DNA from 2 places in the Photobacterium sp. HL06 genome. Region 1 is predicted to be linked to the other one. Evidence: predicted binding sites of a transcription regulator. Region 1 holds the regulator's gene; the other holds the start of a gene.
The links. Region 1 encodes CRP, which controls carbon source genes, mostly activating them, when cyclic AMP is high. Its sites were predicted from a motif close to TGTGANNNNNNTCACA; they were not measured.
Positions count from the first base shown of each region.

Region 1 (7,616 bases):
ACCCAACCACAGCCACCATGAGCGAGCAGCGCCGTGAGGAGATCCTGGCTATCTGCCGCCAGCATCAAGTGTTACTGGTTGAAGATGATGTCAATGGCCTGCTGCCGCAGCAACGCCCGGCGCCCATGCTCAACCTCGCCCCAGAGCAGGTGATCCACATTGGCGGGCTGTCAAAATGCCTGGCACCGGGATTACGGCTGGGTTATATCCAAGTCCCGCAAAAGCTTCAGCAGCGGCTCAATACCGCCCTGCACAATCACAGCCTGATGATCAGCCCGCTACTCACAGGATTGGCCTGTGAGCTGATCCAAAAAGGCGATGCCGATCGGGTGCTGCAGCAAATACACCATGATATCGCCCAGCGCCAACAGCTAGTCACCCGGCATTTGGGCCGCTTTGCAGTCCAGCACACGACAGGCAGCTTTCATGTCTGGCTGACACTACCAGACTATTGGCGCCTCAGCGATTTCGTCAAGGCAGCAGAGCAACATGGGGTGATTATCAAGTCGGCTGAAATGTTTACCCCACCAGGCGCAACCATTCCCCCGGCAGTCCGGCTGGCCATTAGCGCACCTTTTACCCACCAGAAGCTGGAACAGGGCTTGCAAATATTGGCAGAGCTGCTAGAAAAAGATCCGATGAACGACTTTCCCCTGTAGCCAGAAGGAATAGCTGCCGATGATGCCTTTTGAGCCCGCAAGCGGGCTACGTAACGCTCACTTACAAACTTTGCTGCCACGCTTTCTTCGCCGCAAGCCTCTGTTTACGCCGATAGAACAACGGATTGAAACACCGGATGGTGATTTTCTGGATTTAGCCTGGACAGCTCCTGCCGCGGAGCATCCGGCCAACCAACCCATTATGATCCTGTTTCACGGCCTTGAAGGCAGCTTCCACAGCCCTTATGCCAACGGATTACTACATGCAGCCAGCCTGCAGGGCTGGCTGGGTGTCATGATGCACTTTCGTGGCTGTAGCGGAGAAATAAACCGTCAGCCACGCGGCTACCATTCAGGTGAAACCTCAGATGCGGCTTTTTTCATTGACTGGCTACGTAGGCAGTATCCTGACACTCCGTTTTTTGCCGTCGGGGTATCGCTCGGTGGCAATATGCTGGTTAACTATCTGGCTGAAAAGGGAGTATGTTCAGAGCTTGAAGCGGCACAGGTGATATCCCCGCCATTAAACCTCGCCTCATGCTCGGATCGGATCCAGCAAGGGTTTTCTAGGGTCTACCAGCAATACCTGTTAGGCTCGATGAAAAGAAACCTCAGCCTTAAAATTGATGCTCTGCCAGATGAAATGCCTCTGCCAGCACAGCAGGTACAGCAAATCAGCTCGCTGTGGCAGTTTGACGAGCAGGTAACAGCTCCTCTGCATGGCTTCAAGGATGCCGCCGACTATTACCAGCGCTGCAGCGGCATTGGGAAACTTCAGCAGGTCAAAGCCCGGCTGCGGATCATTCATGCCGCCGACGACCCGTTTATGACCTCAGCCGTGATCCCGACCCAGCCTCTGCCTGATAATATCGACTATCACCTGAGTCCCTTTGGTGGCCATGTCGGTTTTGTCTCCGGCTCGTGGCGCAATCCGCGTTTTTGGCTGGAAGAGACGGTACCGGAGTGGTTTGAAAAAGTTGCCAGAGACTAGCGCAGAGTCGTAGAAAGAAAGCTTGAACCCTATGATCCTATGGTCCTATGGTCCTATGGTCCTATGGTCCTATGGTCCTATGGTCCTATGGTCCTATGGTCCTATGGTCCTATGGTCCTATGGTCCTATGGTCCTATGGTCCTATGGTCCTATGGTCCTATGGTCCTATGGTCCTATGGTCCTATGGTCCTATGGTCCTATGGTCCTACAGGCACACTTTACGATCTAAAATTGAGGCTCAAACATTTTTCTTTTCGCTCCACCAGAACCTAGTTACTCGAAACTGTTTATCCATAGAGCCTCAGGGCCATAGAACCGCTCTACAATTTACTAAATTAACAATATAATCAGCCCATCTCCCACAACATTAGAAACCCGCTATGATTATTCCCTGGCAAGATATTGACCCAGAGACCCTGACAAACCTGATTGAACACTTTGTCCTGCGAGAAGGCACCGACTATGGTGAGAGCGAGCTGACGATGGAGCAAAAAGTGCAGCATGTCCGCCAGCAGCTTGCATCCGGCGAGGCTGTGATCGTCTTTTCCGAACTCCATGAATCAGTCGACATCAAGCTACGCCACGAGATGAGATCCTGAATAAGCGCCTAAATAGATTCTTAGACAACGAGCGCTGCCAATAATTATGGATGACCATATTGGGCAGCGGTATCATTTTTGGCTTCTAAGCCCGGGTTCTGCTTGACCTTCCTCCCCTAGCCTGTTAATAACTCTTTCCGTTAATGTTAACGACAGGGTTTGTCATGTCTGCAAAACATCCGATTATTGCAGTAACAGGGTCTTCAGGTGCAGGTACGTCCACCACCTCTGAAGCTTTTCGTAAAATGTTCAATATGATGAGCATTAATGCCGCCTGGCTGGAAGGGGACAGCTTTCATCGCTTTACCCGCCCGGAGATGGATGTCGAGATCCGCAAGGCCAAAGAACAAGGCCGGCACATTAGCTACTTTGGTCCCCAGGCTAATGACTTTCCGTTACTGGAAACGTTTTTCCGTCAATATGGTGATGATGGCAGTGGTAAGTTCCGCCGTTACCTTCATACATTTGACGAGGCCGTCCCTTACAACCAGATGCCCGGCTCTTTTACCCCATGGCAGGAGCTGCCGGAAAATACCGATGTGTTATTTTACGAAGGCCTGCATGGCGGTGTCGTCGACGGTGAGACCAATGTCGCCCAGCATGTCGATTTGCTTATCGGCATGGTACCGATTGTGAACTTAGAGTGGATCCAGAAAATCGTCCGGGACACCCGTGATCGTGGCCACTCCCGCGAAGCCGTAATGGAATCAATCGTCCGCTCGATGGACGACTACCTCAATTACATTACCCCGCAGTTCTCACGCACCCATATCAACTTCCAGCGGGTGCCGACGGTTGATACTTCAAACCCTCTCAGCGCCAAGGCCATTCCCAGCCTGGATGAAAGCTTTGTAGTGATCCGTTTTCGCGGGATAAAGAACGTCGACTTTCCTTATCTTCTATCGATGATCCAGGGATCCTTTATGTCGCGCCACAATACTCTGGTCGTGCCGGGCGGCAAAATGAGCTTTGCGATGGAGCTGATCATGCGACCACTGCTCCAGCAGCTGATCGAGACGGGGAAGATTGGGTAAAGCAAAGCGGGAAGCGGGAAGCGGGAAGCGGGAAGCGGGAAGCGGGAAGCGGGAAGCGGGAAGCGGGAAGCGGGAAGCGGGAAGCGGGAAGCGGGAAGCGGGAAGCGGCGCAGATTGTAGAAACCAAAAAGCGAGCGTCAACAAACTCTCGCTTTTTAATTTTCAGAAAATAATAGCTTGGAGAGCGATTTTATCCGCTTACGCTTCACGGAAAGTGTCACCTGACGACGCCAAGGCAAGCCTTCTCCACGCGTCTCGAAGCGAAGCGCCCTCGCCTCTTACACGAAGTGTAATACGCTTCCCGAAGTCATTACGCAGTGATAACTTCGTAAGAGTGCGTCATCTCCACCCCTTCACCCAACATCAGGCAGACCGAACAGTACTTCTGCAGCGAATCCGCAACCACTTTTGCCACCAGGGCGTCATCAAGCTCATGGCCCGTGACCACAAAATGAATATTGGCCGAGGTGAAAATTCGCGGAGCCTGCTCGCGGCGCTCGGAAGAAATTTGGGCTTCACAGGCTGTGATCTTCTGTCCGGCAGATTTTAATCCATCGACAACATCCACAGAGCTGCAACCTCCCGCCGCCATCAGTACCATTTCCATCGGGCTAGGTGCTTTCTCCCCCCCATTACCGTCCATGACGACGCTGTGGCCAGAATTTGACTGGCCTAGAAAAGTCATCTCTTCGACCCATTTCACTCGTGATTGCATAGCTTTCTCCTTACTTCAAACAGGGGGATTTGGCACTAACTCACAACTGTGTGATCATGTGCACACTTATGACTACAAAATGCCTATTTCAGATAGATCAATATCAAGAAATACGCGCCGAAAACAGATAAACTCTGAACTAATTATTCACGTGAGCTTGCAGCCCAGCGGCTGACTGAATATCCTAGACGGCGAACAATTCTATTGTTAGGCCCAGCCTCAAATTATAGGGATGTCGTTGTTGGGCAACAAACGCAGAGGAAGTTAGTAATATGGTTCCAGGTAAACCTCAAACAGATCCAACTCTAGAGTGGTTTCTTTCCCATTGCCACATTCATAAATACCCTTCAAAGAGTACTTTGATTCATGCGGGTGAGAAAGCAGAAACTCTCTACTACATCGTCAAAGGTTCTGTTGCCGTATTGATCAAGGATGAAGAAGGCAAGGAAATGATCCTGTCTTACCTTAACCAAGGTGACTTCATCGGTGAACTAGGCCTGTTCGAAGAAGGTCAGGAGCGTACAGCTTGGGTTCGCGCGAAAACACCTTGTGAAGTCGCTGAGATTTCATTCAAGAAATTCCGCCAGCTGATTCAGGTAAATCCTGACATCCTGATGCGCCTTTCAGCTCAGATGGCTAGTCGTCTACAAGTGACAAGCCAGAAAGTCGGTGACCTAGCATTTTTGGATGTAACAGGCCGTATCGCACAGACACTGCTGAACCTTGCGAAGCAGCCTGATGCGATGACTCACCCTGACGGTATGCAGATTAAGATCACTCGCCAGGAAATTGGCCAGATTGTTGGCTGTTCACGTGAAACAGTCGGTCGTATCCTGAAGATGCTGGAAGAGCAGAATCTAATTTCAGCTCACGGTAAGACTATCGTCGTATACGGTACTCGCTAAACCTCTAGCTCAGTGAGCTAAAATGATAAAAAGCCGCATTATGCGGCTTTTTTTGTATTCGCCATCATACCCGGCAGACATAATTACAGCGGCCTTAAACATAAATTGCAGCCACGGTCACGATAGTCCCCTTGCACTCCTCCTCATTAATGCTACATTGTGCATATGAATTGTATTCACCTCGCGGTCTGATCCAACGGTTGAGGAAATGGTATCAGATACGAACGGGATAACATGGAATGTAATGATATGGATATCGAACGCTTTGCACCCAACGCCGGCACGACGCCACCAGCCGTAATACATACCCTACCTACGACTGTCGAGCTTACCGGTTTCAGTGATCAGCGCCACTACCTGGAGCAGCAAACATCATTTGACCCATCAAACCGCCACCAGGATCATGATACCTCCTGGGTGCCACCGCTTGATAGCCAGCACTAATACCGACCTAAAAAAATATCCACGGTAACCAGTCGCTACCGTGGATATAGGGATCTTATGTAGATATTGGATTATTGATTGGTACTTTCAAAAATCTTATCGGCCGAGGCCTCAACAAAACCCCGGTAGAGCTCTCCATCCGCCATTGGATAGCGTTTGGCAAACTCATAGAAGCCACCTGGGATTTCCCGTACGCCATCAGTGAAGTTTACCGATACCCGATCAGCCATGGTTGAAGATTGCTCCAACATTACTTCAGGGCTACCTTTCACTTCTCCGCCCGACTCGTTGATTAAAAAGCCATTATGGCGCAGCAGATGGTTCACTTCGTGAATTTCGGTAAACTGCTCCAGCTGATTAATGCTAACCGTGAAATGATTAGCACCAAATCCATGAGCCGCCAGCCATCCGGCATATTCGCTTTCTGCCGCCAGGAGTTCATAGGTGGCAAAATCCAGATCCCATAGCCGCCCACCGTACAGAAAAGCGGGATCGTGCATCGCCGCTTCCGGTACCTGGTTCACCAAATCGCGTACCGTCTGCTGCAGCAATGACGAGAATTGCCCTACCATTAACTCACTGATAAACACCTTCGGTGCCAGTGGGTTAGGGTGCTCAAAATGCTCGGCATAAAGCTTCTTCGCCTCGAAGTGATATTTGCCACAAGGTTTATAGCCAATAGCAATAAACGGTGCGGCCAGGCGATCGAGCCCGACCTGGGGTAAATTAAATGTCCGCAGGGCGATATGGTCATTGAGCAGGGGCTCGCCTTCCTCCAGCAGATCATGCACCTGAGCCGCTGATGGACATAGTCGCTGGGTATAATCTTGCCACAGCGCGTTAAACAGTTGTTCGACCCTTTCCATGATGATGCAATCCCCTTATTGATAGATAAATAGCAACATTCAGTACTTACAGCGTGATGCCCGGTGACAGCTGTGCCGGTAACTCAGTTTGCTCACCTTCCATCGATGCCATTGGATAAGCGCAATAGTCAGCGGCATAGTACGCACTCGGTCGTAGGTTACCGGACGCTCCTGGCCCACCAAACGGTGCATCACCACTCGCACCTGTCAACTGACGGTTACGATTCACGATGCCGGCACGGATATGGTCAATAAAGTACTGCCACTCCTCATCACTGGTCGATACCAGGCCTGCAGACAAACCATACCGGGTGTCATTGGCCAGCGTCACCGCCTGCTCCAGATCCTGGTAGCGAACCACCTGCAGCAGCGGACCAAAATATTCTTCATCTGGAAGCTCTGCAATCTGGCTCACTTCAATTATAGCCGGGGTTACAATCGCCCCCTGGCCACGCTTGGCTTCAAGCAGCAGCTCGCCCCCAAAGCTTACCAGGTTGGCTTGTGCACGGATGATGCCATCCGCCGCCGCTTCAGATATTTGCGGCCCCATAAATGGCTGAGGCTCGGCAAACGGCCCATCAATATTGAGCTGTGCCGTGGCTGCTACCAAGCGCTTAAGCAGTTCGTCACCTTTTTCACCTTGCGGCAGGTACAGGCGGCGGGCACAGGTACAACGCTGGCCGGCACTGATAAAGGCCGACTGAATAATAGTGTAGACAGTTGCTTCCAGCTCGCCATAGTCATTTGAGATCACCATCGGGTTGTTGCCGCCCATCTCAAGTGCCAGCATCTTGCCTGGTTGTCCAGCAAACTGACGGTGTAGGATATGGCCAGTATTGGCACTGCCGGTAAACAACAGGCCATCAATGCCGGTGGAGCCTGCCAATGCCTCGCCCGTAGAACGCGCACCCTGCACCAGGTTAATCACCCCGTCAGGCAAGCCAGCCTGCTGCCACAGTTTCATGGTTTCTTCGGCAATCTTCGGCGTCAGCTCAGACGGTTTGAATACCACCGTATTCCCCGCTAGAAGCGCAGGCACAATATGGCCATTTGGCAGGTGGCCCGGGAAGTTATAAGGGCCGAAAACCGCCATGACACCCAGCGGACGGTGACGCAATACCGCCTGGCTCCCTGCAACTTCTTTCTGCTTATTGCCGGTACGCTCGTTATAGGCACGCAACGAGATTGCAATTTTACCCACCATCGCCCCTGCTTCCGTTCGGGTTTCCCACAACGGCTTACCGGTTTCTTCAGCGATAGTGTGCGCGATATGTTCACTGTTTTCTTTTACCAGCTCGGCAAAACGCTCAACGATGGCCTGGCGCTCGCTAAGCGCAGTTTTACGCCAGCTCAGAAGTGCCTGACGGGCACTGGCGACCGCTTGCTCAACCTGTTCGGCAGTC
Region 1 covers NZ_CM183914.1:265,950-273,565, reverse strand. The annotation lists gene AC51G0_RS01270 (aminotransferase-like domain-containing protein) at 1-659, shown strand, start outside; gene AC51G0_RS01265 (hydrolase) at 679-1,650, shown strand; gene AC51G0_RS01260 (YheU family protein) at 2,031-2,249, shown strand; gene AC51G0_RS01255 (phosphoribulokinase) at 2,414-3,283, shown strand; gene AC51G0_RS01250 (OsmC family protein) at 3,594-3,998, opposite strand; gene crp (cAMP-activated global transcriptional regulator CRP) at 4,271-4,903, shown strand; gene AC51G0_RS01240 (hypothetical protein) at 5,153-5,347, shown strand; gene AC51G0_RS01235 (DUF1338 domain-containing protein) at 5,419-6,213, opposite strand; gene astD (succinylglutamate-semialdehyde dehydrogenase) at 6,260-7,616, opposite strand, start outside.

Region 2 (7,616 bases), 710 kb from region 1:
AAAGTGGGTTAAGCAAATCTACGATGAGATGTGCCTGGCTGAGTTGGCAGACTAATATTACCTCTGTTACTAAAAACGCGCCTTACGGCGCGTTTTTTATTCCTAAGACAACGGGCCACCAATCGCAGGCTCTCTATTATCAAGACTCGCCATCTCCTGCTTGTCGTGAGGTTGTTGATCACGGAACTGAGGCTTTTTACGAATATACAAAACCCGCTTAACCTGGGAGACCACCTCCCCTTTATCATTCGTCACGTTGACCACAAACTCTGGAAAATACTTCTCTCCAGCCAGCGTTGCCTGCCGAATTTCCTGCACCCGTTCATCTGAGATAACAAACTCACCAGTAAGATCAGAGTCGCCCGGCTTGATGAAATTGATCTCCGCTTGTTTATCCCAGATATAGTACTCCCTACCTAAAATCCCCATTAACATAAGTGCATATACTGGATCGGTCAGCGAAAAAATACTGCCACCGTATTGCGTGCGATTGGCATTTTTATTCCACCACCTTAATTTTAAACGAATTTTAACCTGGCGGTAATCGTCGGAAATGTTCACGATCCGGATACCCGCCCCCCAAAATGGTGGCCATATATTCAGGGCAAACCTCACTATGCCCGGCCTAAAAAACTGACTCACAGTTTGCTGCCCCTCTAAACTGGTACGATGAGCATAATGTACATTTTTTTAACAAGCCTGCAAAGTAAAGAAAAGTTACATATCAGGTAGATTCATCGCTTTTTAAGGTTTATTGTTACCTTGCCGTCACTTATAATGAATAGATATGAGAAAGACTACCGCATCATGTTGTTGCGGCTAGCCAATAGGAAACCCGGATGTCAGATAATAACCAAGCACTTAAACAAGCAGGCTTAAAAGTTACGCTTCCGCGTCTTAAGATTCTGGAAGTACTGCAGCAGCCTGACTGCCAACACATTAGTGCCGAAGACTTGTATAAGAAACTCATCGACATTGGTGAAGAGATTGGTCTGGCAACGGTTTACCGCGTTTTGAACCAATTTGACGATGCAGGCATTGTTACCCGCCACCACTTTGAAGGGGGCAAGTCCGTGTTTGAGCTAGCCACCCAGCACCACCATGACCACTTGGTTTGCCTTGATTGTGGAAAAGTTATTGAGTTTTCAGATGAAATTATTGAACAGCGCCAGAAAGAGATTGCCGCAAGCTTCAATGTCCGCCTGACTAACCACAGCTTATATCTCTATGGCCACTGCATAGAAGGTAACTGCAGCGAAGACCCAACCCTGCATGACCAAAAATAAACAATTATAAGCCTTCGCTATTGTTGAATTCTCGCTTAGTCGCTCAACACTAAGCATAAAAAAAACCAGCCCTAGGCTGGTTTTTTATTGGCTTTTAAAGCCAACCCTAGGCTGGCTCTAGCTTATGGCATTAATCGCCGATTTTCGCCCAGGTATCACGCAGGCCAACCGTACGGTTAAATACCAGGCTATCTGCTGTTGAGTCTTTGCTATCAGCACAGAAGTAGCCGGTACGCTCAAACTGGAATGCTTTTTCAGCTTCAGCCGATACCAGTGCAGGCTCGACAAAACCTTGCATCACAGTCAAAGAGTCTGGGTTGATCACCGATACGAAATCATCCTCAGCACCAGGGTTAGGCACGGTGAACAGTCTATCGTACAAGCGGATCTCAGCAGGGATACCCGCCTGGGCAGAAACCCAATGGATCACACCCTTAACCTTACGGCCGTCAGCCGGGTTCTGGCCAAGCGTTTCGTTATCGTAAGTACAGAAGATAGTGGTAATGTTACCTTCTTCGTCTTTCTCGATACGTTCAGCTTTGATCACATACGCACCGCGTAATCGTACTTCTTTGCCTAATACCAGGCGCTTGTACTTCTTGTTCGCTTCTTCGCGGAAATCTTCACGCTCGATGTAAAGCTCACGGGTGAAAGGTACTTCACGAGTTCCCATCTCAGGCTTGTTCGGGTGATTAGCAACGTTCAGGATTTCAGTTTCATCATCAAAGTTTTCAATAACAACTTTGATTGGATCCAGAACCGCCATCGCACGTGGTGCATTTTCGTTCAGATCATCACGAATACAAGATTCCAGAGAGCCCATTTCGATGGTGTTGTCTTGCTTGGTAACACCAATACGCTTACAGAATTCACGAATAGAGGCCGATGTGAAGCCACGGCGGCGCAGGCCAGAAATAGTCGGCATCCGTGGGTCGTCCCAACCAGAAACCAGGTTTTCAGTAACCAGCTGGTTCAGCTTACGCTTCGACATCACGGTGTATTCAAGGTTCAGGCGGCTGAACTCGTACTGGCGAGGCTGGCAGTCAATGGTGATGTTATCCAGCACCCAATCGTACAGGCGACGGTTATCCATGAACTCCAGAGTACAGATCGAGTGGGTAATACCTTCCAGCGCATCCGAGATACAGTGAGTGAAGTCATACATTGGGTAAATGCACCACTTATCACCTGTCTGGTGGTGAGTGGCAAAACGCACACGGTAGATAACTGGATCACGCATTACCATAAATGGTGATGCCATATCGATTTTCGCGCGCAGGCACATCTTGCCTTCTTCCACTTCGCCGTTCTTCATTTTATCGAACAGCTCAAGGTTTTCTTCAACGCTACGATCGCGGTATGGGCTGTGCTTACCCGGCTCGGTCAGTGTGCCACGGTATGCACGCATTTGCTCTGGACTTAGCTCATCAACATACGCTAAGCCTTTATTAATTAATTCAATAGCAAACCCGTATAGCTTGTCGAAGTAGTTTGATGAGTAACAAATCTCACCACTCCACTCGAAGCCCAACCAGTTAACATCGTTCTTAATAGAGTCAACGTATTCGATGTCTTCTTTCTCAGGGTTTGTATCGTCGAAACGTAAGTTACATTGACCCTGATAGTCCTGAGCAATACCGAAGTTCAAACAAATTGATTTCGCATGACCGATGTGCAGGTAGCCATTCGGCTCCGGCGGAAACCGGGTATGTACGCTTGTATGTTTGCCACTTGCTAAATCCGCATCAATGATCTGGCGGATAAAGTTAGTTGGACGAGCTTCAGATTCACTCATCAATTACACCTCGTGTGCTTACAGGATTTTAGAACTCTCTATGATCCATAAATATGGGGCACGACTCAACAAATAGTATGCATTGTTTGTCGATATGTATAAAAAAACCCCGCTATCGCGGGGCAATATAAACGGATAGCCTCCAAATGAGGTACCAATAACAACATTCCACTCAGGAAACCACACGGAAGAAGGATTACCTGAATTTGAAACTACCAGGGCAGCTTCTGAATACACTTCAGGGAAAGCGTATTTAGAAACCGGCAAGCAGAGACCAATAATGATTCAAACAAAAATTAACCGGCCTCACGAGAGGCCGGTTCTTATATCGATTACTTAGAGGCTAAGTAATTAAGGTAGTTTTACAGAAGATAGGTCTTCTGACGCTGGGATTTTCTTCATTTCGCCAGCAACAATTTCAGCTAGTGGGCCAAGGATAACCTGTAGGTTATTTGAACCAAGCTTAACAACACCCATTGCACCTAACGCTTTCAGTGTCTTCTCGTTAGCCAGACTGCTGTCTTTCAGAGTAAGACGTAGACGCGTGATACATGCATCGATGTTTTCCAGGTTACCGTGGCCGCCTAGGGCTTTCAGGTACTGCTTCGCTAGTTCACCCGTTTCAGCTGAACCTGCAACACCACTCTCTTCAACATCGTCGTCTTCACGACCAGGCGTTTTCAGGTTGAACTTAAGGATAACTGTACGGAAGATTGCGTAGTACAAGCCGAAGAATACCAGACCCTGAACAACTAGCATGTACCAGTTTGTTGCCAATGGGTTACGAGTCTGCAGGAACATATCTACGAAGCCAGCAGAGAAGCCGAAGCCTGAAATCCACTGCATAGATGCTGCGATGTAGACAGAAAGACCTGTTAGCAATGCGTGCAGTACATACAGACCTGGTGCCAAGAACATGAAGGCGAATTCTAGCGGCTCGGTGACACCGGTGAAGAACGATGCGAAACCTGCAGCAATCATAATAGATGCTACTTTTTCTTTGTTCTTCGCTTTAGCTGTGTGGTACATAGCCAATGCTGCACCTGGCAGACCGAACATCATGATTGGGAAGAAACCACCCATGTAGATACCGGTAACACCTGGAGTAGCGACACCTGAATCGATTGAAGCCTGACCACCAAGGAAGTTAGGAAGGTCGTTGATACCAGCTACATCAAACCAGAATACAGAGTTCAGTGCGTGGTGCAGACCAACAGGGATAAGAAGACGGTTGAAGAACGCGTAGATACCCGCACCCAGCTCGCCTAGGCTCTGGATACCTTCACCGAAGCTCACCAGGCCACCGTATACTGCAGGCCAGATGTACATCAGTACAAAAGCAATCAGAATACCGGCAATGGACATCAGGATAGGTACCAGACGCTTGCCCGAGAAGAACGCCAGTGCCTTGTGCAGTTCAACTGTTGAGTAGCGGTTGTAGATTTCAGCAGCAACGATACCAACCAGAATACCAACAAACTGGTTATTGATTTTGCCAAATGCAGCAGGAACTGCACTTGCGTCAATACCTTGGATCTGAGCAACCGTGCCCGGAGAAAGTAGCGTAGTAACTACAAGGAAACCGACAAAACCAGACAATGCTGCTGCACCGTCCTTATCTTTAGACATACCATACGCCACACCTACAGCGAACAGTACAGACATATTATCGATAATTGCAGAGCCTGCTTTGATCAGGAAAGCCGCAAGTGCACTGTTTGCACCCCAGCCAGCCGGATCAATCCAGTAACCAACACCCATTAAAATTGCGGCGGCAGGCAGTGTGGCGACAGGCACCATCAATGCTTTACCTACTTTTTGAAAATATCCAAGAATATTCACCCTTAGTTCCCCCTATGGTTTTCTTAGATTCGTGTAGATAACTTATTTTAGCTATCCGATTAAGTCACCTGCAGTTTAAGAGAATAATTTCGCCCCGCAAATTAAAACCTCATCAATTGTGATCTTTATCACCTGATTAGTTAACAATAGAGCGATTTTGCTAGCCCGATCATAAAACTTATTTTATTATTCAAAACAAAGGCGGCAAGCCGCTAAGATTTTATTGTATTTTCTACTTGGAATGAGGTGTCACTGTGAGACTAATCCCGCTGAATAAAGCTAAAGATGTAGGTTTGTGGTCTGCGCGCTATATTGCTGATCGTATTAACAAATTTCAGCCAACAGCAGATCGTCCTTTCGTATTAGGTCTACCGACAGGTGGCACTCCACTGGCAACATACAAGCGCTTAATCGAGCTTTATGAAGCTGGAGAAGTAAGTTTCAAGCATGTTGTTACCTTCAACATGGATGAGTATATCGGTATCTCAGCCGATCACCCTGAGTCTTACCGCAGCTTCATGTACAACAATTTCTTCAAGTTCATTGATATTCAAGAAGAAAACATCAATCTCCTGAATGGTAACACTGATGATCACGATGCTGAATGTCAGCGTTATGAAGATAAAATTAAGTCTTACGGCAAAATCGACCTGTTCATGGGTGGTGTAGGCAATGATGGCCATATTGCGTTCAACGAACCAGCCTCTTCTCTCGCATCACGTACACGCATCAAGACACTGACCGAAGATACACGTATTGCCAACTCGCGTTTCTTCGACGGTGACATGAACCAGGTACCTAAATACGCGCTAACCATTGGTGTTGGTACACTTCTGGATTCTCATGAAATCATGATCCTGGTTACCGGCCACAACAAGGCTCTTGCTCTAGAAGCTGCTGTTGAAGGCTCGGTGAACCACCTATGGACAGTATCTGCCCTTCAGCTACACCCTAAATCACTGATTGTATGTGACGAGCCATCAACACAAGAGCTGAAAGTTAAGACTGTTAAGTACTTCCAAGAGCTGGAAGCTAAAAATATTAATAACCTTTAACCAAAAGGACTTGTTCATGTACGCGCTTACCAATTGCCGTATTTTTACCGGTAGCGATGTGCTGAATAACCACGCCGTCATTATTGACGGCGTGAACATTCACGCTGTTTGCCCTGTTGCCGAGCTGCCACAAAATATTAAAACCCTGGATTTGGATGGTGCCAACCTGGTGCCTGGCTTCATTGACCTGCAACTCAACGGTTGTGGCGGAGTGATGCTTAATGATGAGATCAATGCCGACACTATCCATACCATGCACCGTGCCAACCTTAAATCAGGCTGTACCAGTTTTCTGCCAACCCTGATCACGTCATCTGACGAAGATATGAAAGCCGTCATTGCTGCGGCCCGTGAGTATCATGGCAAATATCAGAATCACTCTCTCGGCCTACACCTCGAAGGCCCGTACCTGAACGTGATGAAGAAAGGGATCCACAGCGTCGACCATATCCGCCGCTCAGATGATTCCATGATCCAGACGATCTGTGACAATGCCGATATCATCGCCAAAGTAACATTGGCACCAGAGCAGAACGCCCATGAACATATCGAGCAACTTGCACATGCCGGGATTGTGGTATCTGCCGGGCACACCAATGCAACGTATGCCGAAGCGCGCAAGGGCTTTGAAGCGGGTATCAGCTTTGCCACCCACCTGTTCAATGCGATGACCCCAATTGCGGGCCGTGAACCGGGTATGGTTGGCGCTATTTACGATACGCCGGAGGTATACACAGGTGTTATTGCCGATGGATTCCACGTTGATTATGCCAATATTCGTATGGCTCACAGGATGAAAGGCGAGAAACTTGTTTTGGTCACCGATGCAACTGCACCTGCAGGAGCAGACATTGATCACTTTATTTTTGTCGGTAAGAAAGTATATTACCGAGATGGCAAGTGTGTTGATGAAAACGGCACACTTGGTGGCTCGGCACTAACGATGATTGAAGCAGTTCAAAACAGTGTCGAGCATGCAGGTATCGCCCTGGACGAAGCGGTTCGTATGGCTACTCTGTATCCTGCACGTGCTATTGGTGCGGATAAGACACTGGGTACCATCAAAAAAGGTATGGTTGCTAACCTGGCTATTTTTGATCGCGAGTACAATGTTCGGGCGACTGTTGTTAACGGTGAATACGAGCAGAACTAACTATGACAGGCGGACAAATTGGTAATGTAGATCTGGTAAAGCAGCTTAACAGTGCAGCTGTTTACAGACTCATAGACTTGCAAGGCCCTATTTCGCGTATCCAGGTTGCAGACGTAAGTCAGCTTGCTCCTGCAAGCGTTACTAAAATCACCCGCCAATTGCTTGAGCGCGGCCTAATTAAAGAGGTCGCGCAACAAGCTTCCACCGGTGGTCGACGTGCCATATCGCTGACGACAGAGTCAGCACCTTTCCATTCGATCGCGATCCGCCTTGGGCGTGATTACATTGAATTGACCCTTTTTGATCTGAGCGGCAAACACATTGCCAGCGCAGCTCATAACTTTAACTACGCCACCCAGCAAGAGCTTACCGATGGCTTGCTTGGCCATATCCGACAGTTTATCGCTGATAACCAGGGCGTAATGCGTGAACTGGTTGCTTTCGGTATCACCCTACCCGGCTTGATTGATCCTGAAAATGGCATC
Region 2 covers NZ_CM183914.1:976,406-984,021, reverse strand. The annotation lists gene fldA (flavodoxin FldA) at 1-55, shown strand, start outside; gene AC51G0_RS04870 (DUF4442 domain-containing protein) at 103-642, opposite strand; gene fcrX (ferric iron uptake transcriptional regulator FcrX) at 840-1,286, shown strand; gene glnS (glutamine--tRNA ligase) at 1,417-3,081, opposite strand; gene nagE (N-acetylglucosamine-specific PTS transporter subunit IIBC) at 3,433-4,923, opposite strand; gene nagB (glucosamine-6-phosphate deaminase) at 5,178-5,978, shown strand; gene nagA (N-acetylglucosamine-6-phosphate deacetylase) at 5,995-7,131, shown strand; gene nagC (DNA-binding transcriptional regulator NagC) at 7,134-7,616, shown strand, end outside.
Region 2: a site for CRP is predicted at 5,041-5,056, ahead of nagE (N-acetylglucosamine-specific PTS transporter subunit IIBC). Genes of this name have one in related genera too.